Regions from separate parts of the Paenibacillus sp. IHBB 10380 genome, predicted to be linked through region 1. Evidence: riboswitches for the same ligand, from Rfam matches in the RefSeq annotation. Region 1 holds a riboswitch; the other holds the start of a gene.
What was found. A riboswitch is a leader RNA that binds a small molecule or an ion and turns the genes downstream of it on or off. The one in region 1 is predicted to bind cyclic di-AMP.

Region 1 (5,812 bases):
TTCAATTCGTCAGGTGAAGCGTTCCACCATTCCTCATTACGTGAGATTAACAAATCTTTCAGAGCCGTCTTATCCTGTGCGCTTAACTCATCTAGCGAGATTTTGCGCTTAAGGGCAGAGTCTAATTTGTTAACATGCTCCGCAAGAATTTTCCAACCGCGACGCGCCTCCGTATCAATCCACATCTCACATGCCATAGCTCCTGCATAGAATTGAGCTTCTAGCGTACGATCGACCGCGATCCATACTACCCATACCTGACGACCGTTAGGTACATCTTCCCGATTGGCTGAGAATTTAATGCCCTTCTCTACCTTACTCTTGGCATGCATGGCTCCTACATCAACCTTAGCTTCTCCTTGATCAATAATAACAGGCGATACATTATTCAAATCAATAGAACCTGCTCCAAAACCAGTGTGCTTACTTTTACTGCTTACAATATTAAGGGCAATTTGTTTCTTGCCAGTTTGTTCGTTATTATCCATTCTCTTTGACCTCCCACAAAACAGAAATTTGACAGTGCATTTCTGCCTCCTACTATTCGTAACGGTTATTCATTTTATTTTAACTAATAATCGGCGAATTGCAAACATATACATGCTGTAGATGCTTGTCAACGGGAGGTATTCATGTATGGCTCCAGCCCGCACCAAAATAATTGTAGTTATTATTGTTTCCCTATTTCTCCTTAGTGGCACCTGGTGGTGGACCCTTCTCGTCAACTCGCCACAACTAGAGTCCGCGTATGCGCCCAATAAGGGCAAGCCTACAAATGTAGCTACGCCACCCCAAAAAGAAAGTGTACAGCAACCTACTGCACAAGTTCTTAGCAAACGTCTTGTGGAGTACCATATCAATGTTTCCCTTAATCCTGAGGAGAAGCTATTGAAAGGTACTGAGACACTCACTTGGACTCACCCTGGTAAAAACATTGTAACTGAGCTTTACTTTCACCTGTATCCTAATGCCTTCTCTTCTAAAGAAACTACCTTTATGAAAGAATCTGGTGGCAGGCTTAGAGGAGATACGATGCCAGCAGACGGATTCGGAGCTATGAATCTCACAGATATTAAAACGGTAGATGGTCTGTCGCTTATGCATCGTATTCAGTATGTACAACCGGACGATGGCAATAGCAAAGACTATAGTCTCATCAGAGTTCGTCTGCCAAGACCCGTCAAGGGTGGCGAGAGCATCACGCTCAATTTAAATTTCGAAGTAAAGCTGCCTAAAATATTCGCGCGTATGGGAATAGCGGATGACTTCGTTATGGCAGGACAATGGTTCCCTAAGATCAGCGTATATGAACCTCAAGGTACGCGTGGACGGGTTACGGAAGGTTGGAATCTTCATCAATACCACGGTAACTCTGAGTTCTACGCAGATTTTGGTATCTACAATGTAAAAATCCATGTACCCAAAAATTACATCGTCGCCGCTACTGGATTTCCAACCCAAACAGCTAAACTCAAAGATAACATGAAAGTTTATCAATTCTATGCTGATGATGTACATGATTTCGCTTGGTCAGCTTCGCCTAATTTCATTGTTGCTGAGAAACCTTTCTCCTCTCCAGAGGTTGCAGGTGTGCGTATTAAATTATACTTAGATCCTGCCCATGAGGATATGAAGGAGAGGTACTTCTATGCGGCTGAGGCTGCTCTGAAATATTTCAGTAAATGGTATGGGTCTTATCCATATTCAACCTTATCCATTGTAGTCCCACCTGAAGCCGGTAACGGAGCAGGAGGCATGGAATATCCAACACTAGTTACGGCCTTCGGGGCCAAGAATGACTCTCCTGGTTATGAATTGGAGCGAACAGTCATCCACGAAATTGGTCATCAATATTTCTATGGAATGATTGCAAACAACGAGTTCGAAGAAGCTTGGCTAGATGAAGGATTCACATCTTATGTGGAAGATAAACTCATGGAACAGGAGTATGGGGTCATTCCTAACCTTGCCATTCAAGCAGCCGTTATCTCTTCTCCCGCTCCACTCAACCAAGAGGCATGGAAATATGGATCTCAGGAGCACTATGCCCAGAATGCCTATTACCGCGGTAAGCTTATATTGAAAGGAATTGAGCAGCAAGTAGGGACTCAAACAATGGGCAAAATTATGAAGACATACAGTATAAAATACCGTTTCGCTCATCCTACAACGCTGGACTTCCAAAAAGTCGTGGAGCAGGTTACTCATACTTCATGGCAATCCTATTTCAATCAATACGTATATGGCAGCCAAATGACCGATTTCGCCATAAACCAGATTACTGTACAACAGAAAAAGAGCGCCCAGGGGCCCCTCTATGAATCCGTCGTCACCGTAGATCGACAAGATGGACTGTACCCCAATATACCCATCCTTTTTCGCTTTGCTGATGGTCACTCTATCCATAAAGTATGGAAAGGGAATGGCGATCGGATTCAGTTCAAGCTACAGTACAAATCTCCTCTGGCATGGGCGATGATAGATCCTGAATACACTCTTGTACTTGAGAATAACCATATCAACAATTATATGAAGGTAGATAACGATCACAAGATTGTATCCCGCTTAAATATAAGCATAACCAAGCTATTGGAAACATGGCTTGGAAGTCTGTCATGGTGAGGTGAGTGCCGGTGAGGATCAATATTTCAAATGGCTGGAAAAGTGTCAAAGACCAATTCTACGTTGTTATCATTCTATTTCTATACCAGTTACTCAGTGGGTACTTTCTATACCGTTTGGTTAAATCAGCCGTTGTCCCTTTATTCCTACGCTATCCTGACCCACCTCCGAATGAGTTAAGTCAGATTCTCTTCTATGTAGAAGGACAATTAAGTTTAACAAACAGTCAGACCGTCCACTCCTTTCTATGGATGTTGTTAGCTGTGCTACTATTACGCATGATTGTTACCCCACTTATTCATGCAGGAATTATTTATGGTCTTCATCAAGAAAGATTAGGAGAACGAGGACTTTTCTTTTTTGAGGGTATACGTAAACTCTGGAAACCAATGACGCTGCTATATTGGATAGAGATCGGACTTGTATTAGCTCCAGCTTATTGGCTCATTCCAAAATTATATAATATGGCACTCACAGCAGTTATATCTCCTTCTATATGGCTACAAACTGTGCCATATGTTCTCGCTTGGTATGTATACCGTTATATCATCCATCAATTGATTCTCTACATGCAATTTGGCGCAACAGGCCTCGCAGGGATCCTCTCCTCCATGATGATATGTCTTCGTTATGTGATGTCTGTTATGGGTATTTCACTCATTCTAGGGCTTAGTTGCTTGTTACTGTTCAGCCTATTCACGGGTGTGTCCCTTTGGTGGACTGGATTACTTGGCCTTATTGTTCAACAAGCTTATCATTTCATATCCTGTCTGTTTAAATTATGGGGGATCACAGCACAGTTTGACTTATGGTATACCAAGAGGTTCAAATCTTCATAAAATAAATTATTAAATTTTTGTCATCACTGTAATGCCTTGATACAGGAAAAACCCCACCCATTTTTGAGAAAAAGGGCGGGGTTTTTCCTGTATACTTTGCTTTAAACGTTTGCAAAACCATACATCCTCTGTTAAAATAATCCCAGTTAGTTTTTAGTAACAACTTTGTAATCTTTACGACATTATTATTGTATACGACTGTCACTTTCAGGTGCACGATAAAAGCCAAATTCCTTGGCACCAGGGAGCGGGGGAACCATGATATGGGTGAATTGATCTCGCATTAGAGGGATCATAGGGGACCTTCAACCGAATCCTTAAGCTAACCTCGCAGGCATTGGAAGGGGAATATGTATTGAAGAAGAAATTATCCGCCGTAGCACTGAGCGTGGCACTTGCACTAACCATTGGAACTGGAAGCGTATTTGCAGACTCGAAACTGGACTCAGTTATTCATCCTACTATCGGGGTTAGTTACAAGACCGCTGGAACATCCACCAATGGATTTGACTGCTCTGGATTTACCAAATACGTATTTCAAAAACTAGGTGTCACTCTTCCTCGTCAGTCCTCATCACAGTATCAGATAGGTGATTCTGTGTCACGTAATGCGATGAGACCTGGAGACCTTGTCTTCTTTAATACCTTTGGAAATGGTGTATCCCATGTTGGGATATTTGTTGGTAATGGTAAATTCGCACATGCATCTACTTCACGTGGGGTGATCGTTAGCTCTCTCAATGAAAGCTATTACTCCAAACGCTACGTTGGCGCTAAACGTGTGATGAGTACAGCTAAGTATCAAGCTACCGCGTATAACTAAATCTTTATAACTAAGCCTGCTCATAGCCTGCTCATAAGATTTTTGCCGAAATCTTATGAGTGGGTTTTTCTTTTATTTCATACTATAGACGTAATAAATCACAAAAAGGTTTCATTTTTTTTAACTAATCCATAATTTTTTTTAATATTATTGATAGAAACAATTGCCAAACTATTAATCCTTTGTTACAATAGTCCCAGTTAGTTTTTAGTAACAACTTTGTAATAAGTGTTGTAACAACTTATTATTGATGTATACGTTCTATCAATATAGCGTTAACCAATCAGCCGAATTCCCGTAAAGTCGGGAAGCGGGGGAACCAGTAGTGGGTGAATTGATCTTGCATCAAAGGGATCATAGGGGACCTTCAACCGAATCCTTAAGCTAACCTCGCAGGCACCAGGAGGAATCATATTGTTGAATAAGAAATTAGTATCTTCATTTATGGGTTTGGCCTTATTATTTACTATTGGAACAGGAAGCGCTTTCGCAGACTCTAAAATGGATACAGCGATTGCTCCAACACTTGGAACCAGTTATAAAAACGGCGGGGTCAGCACAAGCGGCTTCGATTGCTCCGGATTTACAATGTATATTTTTGAGAAACTAGGTATCAATTTGCCACATCAATCTGGTTCACAATTCGGTATGGGTACTGCTGTAGATCGTAGTGATTTACGTGAAGGCGATCTAGTATTCTTTAACACGAGTGGAAAAGGCGTTTCACACGTTGGAATTTATGTTGGTGATGGTAAATTCGCACATGCCTCTTCTTCTAATGGTGTAATTATTAACTCACTTAGCGAAAGCTACTACGTTTCCCGCTACATCGGTGCCAAGAGAATTATGAGTACTGATACATATGAAGCCGTTGCGATTGATTAAATCATTCATTTGACCTTACCGCCCGAGAGTTGAGATTTTTACCGAATCTCAACTCTCGGGTTTTTTGTGTCTTCTCATATGTGCATCTTTTAATGCTTATCATTGCATACTTTGATTGAGCTTACTCTTTATTATCCTGCTATTTGAGAACTAAGCACCTACTTCCCGTAAATACATATCACATGTGTTTCAACGATGATAACCAAATTTATCTGAGAGCAAAGGAGAGCCTAACATGAGCAATAAAGATGAAGATTTCATTGTTCTTCCTATGGAGATAAGCCATGCCCAAGCTATTTGTGATTGGAAGTTCGCCCCACCTTACAACATATATGGTTGGATGCCTTGGGAACAAATGGAGAAGCTTGGTATTGAGTTCGGGGACCCTCTTCTCAGAACAGCTCAATATGTATCCGTTATGAACAAGTCTGGGGAGTTATGTGGATTTGCACAGTTCTTTCCATTAGAGGGAGTAACGCGTTTAGGCATCTGTATGCACCCTGATTTGTGTGGCCAAGGAAGGGGTAAATCTTTTGTGCAATCCATTGTTCATACGGCATTGTTACGAGAGCCCCAGAATGAAATAGATCTAGAAGTACTTACTTGGAATAAACGCGCTATTCAAGCCTATGCCAAATCCAAC
Region 2 (5,812 bases), 2.6 Mb from region 1:
GTGCGGGTGCGACAGCTGCGATTCGCAATGCACCTAATGCTAATGAAATCATTGAATTTCTCTCTAGAGAGTCAGCGATTGATATTAAGATCATTACGGGCGAAGAAGAGGCATATTTCGGATTTCTAGGGGTTATTAACTCTTTTGACATTCAGGATGGCTTTGTTGTTGATATAGGTGGAGGGAGTACAGAAATCACCCTGTTTCAAAATCGTAGATACCAGAATAGCATTTCTTTACCTTTTGGAGCTGTCAATACGAACGTTAAGTATGGTAATAATGGGAACTGGGACGAGGAACAAATTCATGAGCTACGCACTCATGTACTGGAGAAACTTCAACAAATTAGTTGGATGAAGTCAAGACCAGATTTACCTGTGTTTGGTTTGGGTGGAACGATTCGATCGTTGGGTAAAATCGATCAAAAGAATCGTCATTATACGATGCCTAATTCTCATAACTATGTGATGGATACGGAACAAGTAAATCATATGTATGAGATGCTTCCCAGCATTCCGTTCGAGAAACGTAAGCATGTGGATGGACTTTCTAAGAGTAGAGCGGACATTATCGTCTCGGGGCTAATCATATTTCATACCGTATATCATTATATTCAGGCGAATCGATGTCTCATTAGTGGAGAGGGACTTCGCGAAGGTATGTTGCATGATTTGATAGATCCTGAGGGAGCGGTGAAGCCTAGCGCATTGGAGTACAGTATTAAGACCTTACTGACCTTTGAAGCAGAAGTGTCACGGAAGCATTTGAATCATGTATATGGGCTTGTACAAGTGCTATATGAAGCGCTTCAGGATGGAAGACAGCAGGAGGAACACCAGAAGCTGTTATATGTCTCATCGATGTTATATCGTATTGGAGGACACATTAATTATTATCAATATAATCGGCATACACAGTATTGGCTGATGAATGCTTCAATTAGAGGTCTAACCCATCGAGAGATTATTCTATGTGCGTTAATTGCTTCTTATAATACAAAAAGTCGGAAGCAGAAATTATCCCAAAAACATAAGGATATATTGCTAACTTCCGACGAGGAATGGATTCATAAGTTAGGATCATTGGTGCAACTTGGTATTGCTCTAGATCAGAGTGAGACACAAGCTGTTCAATCCATTCAAGCTAATCTTAACGACAAAACCTTATATCTTACCGTTGTTAGTGATGGGGAGACATGGATTGAACGAGAAGAAATAGAAAGTGCCATGAAAGTGTTCAAGAGTGCATGGGACCTGAAAATGAGAATTGATTACTCTTCCATTTTTTAACATTCAATGCTTCGAACTGGCTCCTAAAGGGAGCCAGTTTTTCATCTGCGAACTCATAATTCCCATTGTTTTGAAGAAATCTAGCCTTCACATTATCCTTAAGCGACAGGTCAAGAATTTGGACGATCAAATTACGAATATGCTCATCATACACAGGACACATCAACTCAATACGTCTAGTCAAATTTCGTGTCATCCAATCTGCGCTAGAAATCCATATTTCGGGATTGCCACCGTTCTCGAAATAATATATTCTCGTATGTTCGAGAAATCGGTCTACAATACTCCGAACTGTAATTCGCTCACTTAAATTAGGAACTCCGGGACGAAGACAGCATACCCCACGTATAATCAGATCAATTTGAACACCAGCTTGCGATGCGCCACACAGTTCGTCAATCATTTCCTGATTAGATAATGAGTTCATCTTCGCAATAATTTTTGCAGGCCTTCCTGCTGCTGCGTGCTTGGATTCTCTCTGCATAAGCATGGAGAGGCTATTACTCATGTTAGACGGTGCTACTGTTATGGCATCCCATTCATGATTGGTTGAGTAGCCTGTAATTTGATTAAATAATTCAGAAGCGTCCAGACCGATAAGATGATTGGATGTAAACAGACTTAAATCCGTGTATACCTTAGCGGTACTGTCATTATAATTTCCTGTACCTACATGCACATATCTACGTAATTCACTGCCTTCCTGACGGACGACGAGTGTGACTTTGGCGTGCGTTTTTAGACCCACTAAACCATATACGACATGACAGCCTGATTTCTCAAGTTTGCGTGCCCATGCGATATTCCGTTCTTCATCGAATCTCGCCCTTAGCTCCACTACGACGGTAACCTGCTTGCCTGATTCAGCAGCGAAGGCTAGAGCTTGAATCAAGGGAGAGTTACCGCTCACACGATACAGGGTCATCTTGATTGCCATGACATGCTCATCCTCAGAAGCTTGAATAATGAAATCGGTCACCGAGTCGAAAGATTCATAAGGATGATACACAAGCACATCACGTTCGTGTAACACTTCGAAAAAGTCTTCATTCTCGTCGAATTCCAGCGGATACACAGGTTCGATCGGTGCATAACTTAATTTGGGATACCCCTTCAAAGATCCCGCGAAATTACGGAGAAAGCTTAGATCTAAAGGACCTTCAATATCAAATATGAAATCAGTGATTTCGAATTCTGTTTGTAATTGACTTAGTGCATAAGGATGTATCCCTTTTTGAACCTCCACCCGGACTGGAGCTCCCCATCTTCGTTTACGGAGTTCTTTTTCGATCTCCTCCAGCAAGTCTTCCGCACCTTCCTCATCTATCGTGAGATCGGAATTACGAGTGATTCGGAACTCGTGAACAGCGACAGGCTCATATCCACTGAACAAGGTATGAATATGCTGTTTAATAACCTCTTCTATAAAAATAAACTGGCGCTTCTTGCTGTTTGTACGATGGGGAAGTGGAATACATCTAGCAAGGTTAGATGGAATTTGTAAGATTGCGAAATAGGGATCCTCTTCCAAGCTATCCTTTCGATTAAGCACAACGGACAAATATACATACTGGCTGTGAACGAGCGGGAAAGGTCGGCTCTGGTCAACTGCCATGGGTGTTAACACAGGGAAAATAATATCTTGATAATAATGTTCCATGGCCTGTTTCTGGGCGATATTCAAATCTTCATAGCTAGAAAAAACAATGCCTTCTTTGTTTAATTGTCTAGAAATATCACGAAAAGTTCGGTATTGCTCGCTAATCATTTTGGATATCCGTTTCATTAGGCGTTTGTATAATCCTGAAGGGGTGTAACCTGTAAAATCCTTCTTGGTATAACCTGCCCTAATCTGATCTTGAATACCTGCGACTCGAACACTCATGAACTCATCTAAGTTAGTGGATACGATAGCTAGAAATTTAGCTCTTTCCAGAAGCGGATGATCAGCATCCTGTGCTTCTTGAAGAACACGCCAGTTAAATTCAACCCAGCTTAAATCACGGTTTAAGTAGACGGACGTTGTTGTGCGGTTTATCGTTTTTAGGTCTTCCATCATAGTGCCTCCAACAGGTTCATTCATATGTTTTTTTTAGTATCTATATTATTCTACTATATTTTGGTATCACAATTGTAAAATCAATGTTAAATATGATTAACGCTGTGTAAAGTACTCCTTTTAGTGTATGAAATAGTCACTTCAAAAATAATAAAAATCATAAAAACATCAAAATGGTAACAATTTCATGTGTAATAGTTACAAAGTTGTGATATATTCATACATGCCAAAACTTTTTGATTACAAAAAAGTGTGGGGGACTTATTGATGGAGCATAGGACGATGATACATCGTTACCTGTATCCTTGGGGTGAATCGCGCATAGTGCGTGTAGGGTAAACTTCCTTACCCAAACCCGACAACTAACTCCGCAGGCATATAAGGAGGAAATATGAAGAAATTTAATACAATCAAAATTATGACAGCCATTATAGGCATTACACTAGCTGTGCAAGCCGCTCCGGTTCATGCGGATAAGATTCATGTTGCAACCGATGGAGATACTTTTTATAGTGTTGCTAGGGAATACGGTGTAGACATGAATAAAGTGATTAAAGCCAATCCTAAGGTGAGTGCCACGAATATTTATGGAGGCATGAATCTCAACATTCCAACATCTACTCAGGCTGTTGCTTCTGCCGCGACTCCAATCACAGCGAAACAAGCTACTACAAATACAACAGGCGTTCTTAACGTCATACCCGAAGATCGTAAGGTTGAAGCATGGGGCAAAGTATTTAACTATTCTAAGACGATCGATGTGAAAGCATCTGCATATTCTGCTGCTGTAAGTGAGAATGGGAAGTGGGGCGCAGTTGATTATTTTGGTAATCCACTAGAACTTGGTACTATAGCTGTAGATCCAAGTATTATTCCTTTAGGTACGAAAGTGCTAGTAACGGGACATAGTCATTCAGGTCTTCCTAAACAAGCGTTTGTGGCTACAGCAAGAGACATTGGCTCTGCTATAAAAGGCCATCGAATTGATATTTTTATTCCCGGAAGCCAAGCTTCTGTACGTGATTTTGGATACCAGGAAATTGAGCTGTATCTCATTAAATAAAAACTTAATTCAGAAGAGCCTTTCTCGATCTTTCGAGAGGGTTCTTTTTACTTGTTCATCGGGATATGAAGCATCTCAGCCACGGTAACAAACGTATAGCCTTTATTTTTTAATGTCTCAATGATCTCAGGAAGAGCTTCAATGCTACCGTTTAGATTAGAACCTACTCCACCACCAGCATGCTGGAGAATAATAGAACCAGGACCTACAGAGGACAGTATGTTTTTCTTGACTTGTTCTTTGTCGAGACCTTTCCAATCTAAGGAATCTACGTTCCAGTTAATCACTTTATACCCGTTTTTTTTTGCCCATTTCAGCTGAGATTCTGTGATATCACCGTAGGGTGGTCTGATAAACCTAGGGCTGTATCCTGTAATATGTTTGATAATGTGTTCTGTTTTTAGAATCTGATCTTGAAAGCTATCGAACGATAGTTTACTGAATTGAGGGTGGTTATAAGAATGGTTACCTATAATATGGCCTTCTCGATTCATTCGAGCCACAATCCCTGGATACCGCTTTGCTCGTTCACCAATGACAAAAAAAGTTGCCTTCACATGGTACTTGGCTAACACATCCAACACTTTCCCTGTAAACCTTGGATCTGGAGCATCGTCAAAAGTAAGTGCGATTTGTTTGGTTCTTGCGCCCTTTGTTTTGATCGTCTCGGGGTATTTATGATATAGCTGTCCTAAGGATGATATTTTTTTATCTCTAGCTGACTTTTTATCACGATCAGAGTTTACAGGTACTGAAGTGGGAGGTCTTTCTTGTGATACAGTTGGCTCGGAAATATGTAAAGTCGGTTTTGCTAAAGTCACTTCGCACATAGAAAGAAGAAGAACTATACAAATAAATAACCTCCTAAGCATAAATGATGATCTCCTTTGTTATGTAAGTTTGGTAAGACAATATCTCTTTTGTTATTTCCTAAGGAGGCGTCAATTATGCTTATACATTTGAATAGGTCTTTATTTATTTCATAAAGTTAGATGATATAATAATAATTAGGGGGAGGTATTCAGTGAAGTTATTCTTGTTAGTGATCATTGCGTTCATTGTTGTACTGATCATGTCCTTCGTTGCGTTAAGAACTAGGAAATCGAGTGGGAATGTAATTAAGTTCCGGAAAAAGAATAGTAAGCAGGATTTGCAGAAATGTACCTATTGCAAAAAAAGAAACAAAATAACTTTCTATGCAAGTGATGATGGAACTGTAGTAGGTGTTTGTAAGGAATGTAGACCAAAGGCAGACTCCCGAGACATGCTTCCTATATAACGAGAACAACTTTATCAATCCCGATTGGCTCTAAGGAGACTAATCGGGATTTTTGTCTATCGAATACTTCATCCAGTAAAACAAAGAGACGAACGTATCTACTGAGGCCGTCTAATGACACC

Region 2: another riboswitch for cyclic di-AMP. It lies ahead of UB51_RS07610 (3D domain-containing protein); the one in region 1 lies ahead of UB51_RS22595 (C40 family peptidase).

What each region holds. Positions count from the first base shown of each region.
Region 1 is NZ_CP010976.1:4,976,493-4,982,304, reverse strand. It holds gene UB51_RS22615 (YwhD family protein) at 1-488, opposite strand, end outside; gene UB51_RS22610 (M1 family metallopeptidase) at 637-2,622, shown strand; gene UB51_RS22605 (hypothetical protein) at 2,634-3,461, shown strand; cyclic di-AMP (ydaO/yuaA leader) riboswitch at 3,675-3,813, shown strand; gene UB51_RS22595 (C40 family peptidase) at 3,817-4,284, shown strand; cyclic di-AMP (ydaO/yuaA leader) riboswitch at 4,560-4,698, shown strand; gene UB51_RS22590 (C40 family peptidase) at 4,702-5,169, shown strand; gene UB51_RS22585 (GNAT family N-acetyltransferase) at 5,405-5,812, shown strand, end outside.
Region 2 is NZ_CP010976.1:1,779,472-1,785,283, forward strand. It holds gene UB51_RS07600 (Ppx/GppA phosphatase family protein) at 1-1,289, shown strand, start outside; gene ppk1 (polyphosphate kinase 1) at 1,237-3,348, opposite strand; cyclic di-AMP (ydaO/yuaA leader) riboswitch at 3,563-3,740, shown strand; gene UB51_RS07610 (3D domain-containing protein) at 3,740-4,411, shown strand; gene UB51_RS07615 (polysaccharide deacetylase family protein) at 4,459-5,283, opposite strand; gene UB51_RS07620 (hypothetical protein) at 5,436-5,690, shown strand.